Regions from separate parts of the Hydrogenophaga sp. FG152 genome, predicted to be linked through region 2. Evidence: riboswitches for the same ligand, from Rfam matches in the RefSeq annotation. Region 2 holds a riboswitch; each other region holds the start of a gene.
What was found. Region 2 has a riboswitch for glycine ahead of gcvT (glycine cleavage system aminomethyltransferase GcvT). Riboswitches for the same ligand answer to the same signal wherever they lie in the genome.
Positions count from the first base shown of each region.

Region 1 (2,259 bases), on a different contig from region 2:
ACTGTGCCACCTGCTCACCCAACTGGTGCGCCGTGATGGCCGACAGCGTCCAGCCCAGGTGGCCGTGACCGGTGTTGTAGAACACATTGGCATGCCTGCCCGGGCCTACGCGCGGCATCATGTTGGGCAGCATGGGGCGCAGGCCTGCCCAGGGTTCCACCCGCCGCGTGCTGACGCCCGGGAAGCATTGATTCACCCAGTCGACCAGCGGCCGGATGCGATCGGCACGGATGTCGAGGTTGTAACCGTTGAACTCGGCCGTGCCGGCCACTCGGAAGCGGTCCAACCCCAGGCGGCTGGTGACGAGCTTGGTCGCGTCGTCCAGCAGGCTCACCTGGGGCGCGGCGGCCTGACTCTGTTCGTCTTCGAGCATGACGGTGATGGAGTAGCCCTTGACCGGGTAGACGTTGAGCCGGTCGCCAAGCTGGGCGCCCAGGGCGCGGCTGCGCACGCCTGCGCAGATCACCACCCCGTCCGCATCCACCTCATCCCCGCTGGCCAGCAGGACCCGCACGCTTTTTCCGGTGCTCCACACGCGTGCCACTGCCTGAGCGGTCATGAATTTCACGCCCAAGCGGGCACAGGCCAGACCCAGGCCATGGGTGAACTTGTGGATGTCGCCCGTGCTGTCGCTCTCGGTGTACCAGCCTCCGAAGAATTCGCCTCTGAGAGTGGGTTCGATGGCGCGCATTTCATCGGGTGTGACGGCCCGACGGGTCAGGCCACCTTGCGCCAGCAGCCGCGACACCTGGCTCGCATGCTCGAAGCTGGCCCGGCTTCGATAGATGTGCAGGATGCCGCGCTGTTTCAAATCGAACTCGATGCCCTCGTCCTGGGCCCAGCCGAACAAATGCTCCCGCGCGGCAATGGCCAGGCGCGTGGTGGCCACGGTGTTGTCGCGGTACCTGGACATGGAAGCCGCAAACTCGGCGAACCAGCTGAGCTTGTGCCAGCTGGGCCTGGGGTTCAACAGCAAGGGGGCGTCGGCCTTGAACATCCACTTCAGGCCCTTGATCAAGGTGGAGGGATGGGTCCAGACCTCGGCATTGGAAGCGGAGAGTTGCCCGCCGTTGGCATGACTGGTCTCCATGCCCGCGTAGCGGTGCTTTTCGATGAGGGTGACTTGATGACCCTGGCGGGCCAGGGCATAGGCGCTGGTGACGCCCGTGATGCCGCCGCCGATGACGATGAGGTGTGCCATGTGAATCTCGCGTTCAAAGCCGTCAGACAGGGAAAGCATGGCCCGCACACCGTGTGCGGGCCATGACCCCCTCTGTTTGAGACCTGAGAGATTCACCAGCGCGTGGGCCGGCTTGCTCCTGCGGTGGGCCGGGGGACGAATCCCGGCCACTCTTCAGAGTGCGATGCGTGTCGACCGGTCCTTTTGCCTGAGAGTTTCCGGGGCGGTTGCTCCTTCGGCGCCGGCTTCACATGCAAGCCAGTCTCTCCCGATCGACAGGGTTGGAGCTTACTGCGCTTGCAGCTGAATGGACTTGGCAATCGCGCGGAACTGGCTGATGCCGTCGGCATAGGCCTTGTCCACCGCCGCAAGTGGCAGGGGTTTGGCCAGCAGCTGGCTGTTGGCTTCGAGTGCCTGGTGCACGCCCGGATCACCCAGCGTTTCGGTGATGGCCTTGTGCAGCGCGATCACCACCGGTTCCGGGGTGTCCTTCTTCACGAAGTAACCGGTCCAGATGTTGAAAGTGAAATCCTTGAGTTGCTTGCTCTCGCTGATGGCCGGGTAGTTCTTCACGCTCTCCAGTCGCTCGTTGTTGAGCATGGCCAGCACTTTGACGCGGCCCTGCTTGTGCATCTCGTCGTACTTCTTGCCATAGGGCGCCAGGAAAAAATCCACCTGGCTGGCCATCAGGTCCTGCTCGGCCGGTGCCGCACCTTTGTAAGGCACATGGGTCATCGGAATGCCGGTGACTTTGGACAGGTGCTCGCCGAGCAAATGGTAGAAGGAGCCCGGGCCGACACTTGCATAGGTCAGGGGGCGGCCCTGCTGCGCCGACTTGCGCGCATGCTCCAGGAACTCGTCCACGTTGCTGACGGGCAGGTCCTTGCGGGCCAGGAAGGCGATCTGTGCGGTGGCGATCATCTGCACCAGACGAAAGTCCTCACTCTTGAATTTGATGGATGCGATCGCCAGAGGAGCCAGGATGAGTTCGTTGGGTGAACCCTGGAACAACTGATAGCCGTCGCTGGCACCGTTGAGCACCCTCTGAGCAGCGATCGATCCGCTGGCACCACCCAGGT
Region 1 is NZ_JBMDKH010000002.1:13,716-15,974, reverse strand. It holds gene ACODTB_RS02860 (D-amino acid dehydrogenase) at 1-1,201, opposite strand, end outside; glycine riboswitch at 1,367-1,461, opposite strand; gene ACODTB_RS02855 (Bug family tripartite tricarboxylate transporter substrate binding protein) at 1,469-2,259, opposite strand, start outside.
Region 1: it holds a riboswitch for glycine, as region 2 does, so the genes downstream of both, ACODTB_RS02860 (D-amino acid dehydrogenase) here and gcvT (glycine cleavage system aminomethyltransferase GcvT) in region 2, are expected to answer to the same signal.

Region 2 (2,259 bases):
GTTGGCGCTGGGGCCGATGAGGCCGCTGGAGGTCTTGCCGATCACGTCGCCGCTGGTGTTCTGCAGTTCGACGTTCTCGCGCACGGGCACCCATTCCTGGGCGATCAGGCCCACGCGCTTGCGGGCCAGCGGTTCGCTGCCGTCGAGCTGCGCGAGCACGCGCGCCGCGCCGGGGAAGCCCCCCGCGCGCGCGCCGCCGGTGCGGCGCACTTTCTGCATGGCCCAGTTGAGCCCGGCTTCCACCGGGGTGGTGGTGGTGTCGATGTCGTTGCCGTAGAGGCACAGGCCGGCTTCGAGGCGCAGCGAGTTGCGCGCGCCCAGGCCGATGGGCATCACTTCAGGCTGGGCCAGCAGGGTGCGCACGAACTGGTCGGCGCGGTCGCCGGGCAGGGAGATCTCGAAGCCGTCTTCGCCGGTGTAGCCGCTGCGGGTGATGAAGAGGTCGGCGCCGTGCCAGTTGAAGGGCGAACCGGTCATGAAGACCAGTTTTTCGACGCCGGGCACGAGGCGCCGCAGCACGTCCACCGCCAGCGGGCCCTGCAGCGCGAGCAGGGCGCGGTCGGGCAGGGGGATGACCTCGCAGCGCGAGCCGATCCGCGCCTGGATGTGCGCGATGTCACCAGCCTTGCAGGCGCCGTTGACGATGACGAAGAGGTCGTGCCCGCGGTTGACGAACATGAGGTCGTCGATGATGCCGCCCTCGTCGTTGAGCAGCAGGCCGTAGCGCTGCTTGCCCACGCCGAGATCGATCACGTCCACCGGCATGAGCGTCTCGAAGGCGGCGGGGGCGTCGGGCCCGACCAGGCGCAGCTGGCCCATGTGCGAGACGTCGAACAGGCCGGCGGCCTTGCGGGTGTGGTGGTGTTCGGCCATGAGACCGGTGGGGTACTGCACCGGCATGTCGTAACCGGCGAAGGGCACCATGCGGGCGCCCAGTTCGACGTGGAGCTTGTGCAGCGGGGTCTGGAGAAGCGGGGCGGCAGCGGGCACGGCAAAGGCTTTCAGGCAAGGGGGCAGGCCCCGGTGGGGCGAAACACGGTTCATCCGTGCGCTGCCCCACTGTCCGCTTTACCTGAGAGATTCACGCGGGCGATGCCGCGCTTGCTCCTTCGGTGGGCCGCTTCGAGGAGCGGCCTCTCTCCAGGGGGGTACACCGGCCTCGCGGCCCGTGTTTGCCAGTCCTTTTGCCTGAGCGTTCAGAGCACCCGGTGTGCGGTGCCGCCTGCGCCTTCGGCGAGCCTTCTCCGGGGACCGGATCGGCTTCTCTCCTGACCCGGCGAGTGTATCGCACGGCGCCATGCCGGCCGGTGTTTCAGGGCGTTTCCAGGGCCGATTCGGGCAGCAGGCGGGCCAGCCGCTCGCGGATGCCGTCGGCGCGTTCACTGCCGGCCAGGCGCTCCACGTCGGCCGTCATGGCCCGGCTGACGGCCAGCATGTCGCCCACGTCGCGCGCTGCGCGCAGGGCGTCGCGGTAGCGCTGGGCCATGGCCTTGTCGCGCGGGGCGAACATGCGCTCGCTCAGGTCGAACAGGTACATGCGCGCGCTGGCGAGCGAGCGTGGGCCGGAGAAGGCGTCGGCGGAGACGGTGGGCGGGGTGTTGGCCGGTGTGAGGAGCGGCGGCGGCGCTTCGTCCACAAGGTAGCCGCGCGAGATCAGGTCGGCCGCGAGGGTGGGCCCCTGGCCCTCGAACAGGGCGAACAGTTCGGCATCGGGTTTGCGGCCATCGGCCAGCAGCAACAGGGCGCGCTCGCGCTGCGCGAGTTGGCGTTGCCCGGGGCGCAGCTCGGCGCGGCCCTTCTGGGTCTTGTTCAGCATGGCATCTCGGCGTCGTTCACGGAGCCTGCACTGTGGACAGCCCATGTGACGGCGCGGTGAATACCGGGCATGAAAAAGCCGCCCGCAGGCGGCTTTTCAGGAAAGGGTGATTTCGCTCACATGCCGGCGTAGTTCGGACCGCCGCCGCCTTCGGGCGTGACCCAGACGATGTTCTGCGTCGGGTCCTTGATGTCGCAGGTCTTGCAGTGCACGCAGTTCTGCGCGTTGATCTGCAGGCGGTCGGTGTTGTCGGGGTTCTTCACGAACTCGTACACGCCGGCCGGGCAGTAGCGGGCTTCGGGGCCGGCGTACTTGGCGAGGTTGATCTTCACCGGCACGCTGGCGTCTTTCAGCGTGAGGTGGGCCGGCTGGTGCTCTTCGTGGTTGGTGTTGCTGACGAAGACGCTGCCCAGGCGGTCGAAGGTGAGCTTGCCGTCGGGCTT
Region 2 is NZ_JBMDKH010000008.1:113,016-115,274, reverse strand. It holds gene gcvT (glycine cleavage system aminomethyltransferase GcvT) at 1-1,044, opposite strand, end outside; glycine riboswitch at 1,050-1,154, opposite strand; glycine riboswitch at 1,167-1,281, opposite strand; gene ACODTB_RS11705 (hypothetical protein) at 1,313-1,816, opposite strand; gene ACODTB_RS11700 (electron transfer flavoprotein-ubiquinone oxidoreductase) at 1,933-2,259, opposite strand, start outside.

Region 3 (2,259 bases), on a different contig from region 2:
GAGCTCTCGGGGGGCCTGGACATCACCGTGGCGGCCGCGACCCCAGCGGGCAAGGCCCGCACAGCCCCAGCGGGCCAGCGCTAGTGGCTCGCGGCATCACCATCAAGTCGGCCGAGGACATTGAGATGGCGCGGCGCGCCGGCAGGCTGGCCGCGGAGGTGCTCGGCATGATCGAGCCCCACGTCGTCCCCGGGGTCAGCACGGAGACGCTGGACCGGATCTGCCACGACCACATCGTGAATGTCCAGGGCGCCACCCCGGCCAACCTGGGGTACCACGGGTATCCCAAAACGATCCTCACCTCCGTCAATCAGGTGGTCTGCCACGGCATCCCCTCGCCCGACAAGCTGCTGAAGAAGGGCGACATCATCAACATCGATGTGGCCGTCAACAAGGATGGCTGGTTCGGCGACACCAGCCGCATGTACTTCGTCGGCACACCCAACGTGCTGGCCCGGCGTCTGGTGGAGACCACCTATGAAGCCCTGCTGGCCGGCATCCGGCAGGTCAGGCCAGGCGCGACGCTGGGGGACATTGGCCATGCCATCCAGTCCGTCGCCCATCGAGAGCACTTCAGCGTGGTGCGCGAGTACTGCGGGCATGGCATTGGCCGGATCTACCACGAAGAACCGAACGTGCTTCACCATGGCCGGCGCGGCGAGGGGCTCAGGCTGGAGCCGGGGATGGTCTTCACCATCGAACCCATGCTCAACGCGGGCCAGCGCGAGACCCGGACCCTGGCCGATGGGTGGACCGTCGTGACCAAAGACCGCTCCCTGTCCGCCCAGTGGGAACACATGGTGGCCGTCACGCCCGAGGGGCACGAGGTGCTCACGCCCTGGCCAGGTGGCACGGGTGCCCACGCACCGGTGTGACGCCCGGGTTTTGACCCTCTGATAGACTGCGACGCTCTGCGGGAGAGCGAGGCGGGTCACGCCTCCGCCGAAGGCGCAAACTCCCATGATCGCTCAGGCCACCGGACCGCAGACACATTTCGCCGACTGGAGAGAGGCCGAGCCGCACCGCGCGCGCACCGGCACACCGAAGGGGCAGACTGCCGACGCAGTCGAAACTCTCAGGTAAAAGGACAGGGGGAGAGGCGCTTTCACCCGAGCCTTGCCCATGTTCCCCTTTCGAACCCCCTTCGCGGTCCGGTTCTTCGCCGCGCTGGCCCTTGGCCTGTGCGTCGGCGTTGCCCTCGGCGCCGCTCATGCCTTGCACCGCCTGTGGCAGCAGCTGCCCGAGGTCGGTCACCTGGCCCACTACGAACCGATGCTGCCCATGCGCATCCACGCCAGGGACGGCAGCCTGCTCGCCGAGTACGGCGAAGAACGGCGGGAGTTCGTGCCGATCGAGCGCATCCCGTTGCGCATGCAGCAGGCCTTGCTGGCCATCGAGGATGCGCGGTTCCATGAACACGGGGCGGTGGACTACGCGGGCCTCGTGCGCGCGGCGCTCGGCAACCTTGTGGCCGGTGGGCATGCGCAAGGTGGCAGCACCATCTCCATGCAGGTCGCGCGGGTCTTCTTCCTGAGCCGGGAGAAGACCTACCGGCGCAAGATCATGGAGATCATGCTGGCCTACAAGCTCGAGTCGGTCTACAGCAAGAACAAGATTCTGGAGCTGTACATGAACCAGATCTACCTGGGCGAACGGGCCTACGGTTTCGCGGCGGCCGCATCGGTCTACTTCGACAAGACGCTCGACCAGCTCAGCGTCGCCGAGGCGGCCATGCTGGCCGGCTTGCCCAAGGCGCCCTCCGCCTACAACCCGGTCGCCAACCGCGAGCGCGCCACCGTTCGCCAGCAGCACATTCTCAAGCGCATGCGCGAGTTGGGCTACCTCGATGAGCAGGCCTATGAGCAGGCCCGCGCCGAGCCCTTGACCCTGGCGCTGAACCACCCGTCGACCGACCCGGCATCGGCCTACGCGGTCGAACAGGTTCGCAAGATGCTGGTGGAGCGCTATGGGGACGAGGCCTACTCGCGGGGCCTGGATGTGACCACCACCATCCGCGTGGCCGAGCAGCGCGCCGCCACCCATGCCTTGCGCGCCGGCCTGTTGAATGCACAACACCAGCGCGGCCCTGCGGGGCCGGAAGGCCATCTGAAGCAAGCCGTGCAGGCCGACGACCTGGCCGGCATCCGCCGGGCCCTCGCGCCCTACCGGGACAGTGGTGCCTTGCGCGTGGCCACCGTGCTGGAAGCCTCCGCCTCCGCCGGCATCACGGCCGTCCTGCGCGACGGCACCGTGGTTCGC
Region 3 is NZ_JBMDKH010000013.1:76,463-78,721, forward strand. It holds gene ACODTB_RS16300 (ParD-like family protein) at 1-84, shown strand, start outside; gene map (type I methionyl aminopeptidase) at 84-875, shown strand; glycine riboswitch at 905-994, shown strand; gene ACODTB_RS16310 (penicillin-binding protein 1A) at 1,123-2,259, shown strand, end outside.
Region 3: it holds a riboswitch for glycine, as region 2 does, so the genes downstream of both, ACODTB_RS16310 (penicillin-binding protein 1A) here and gcvT (glycine cleavage system aminomethyltransferase GcvT) in region 2, are expected to answer to the same signal.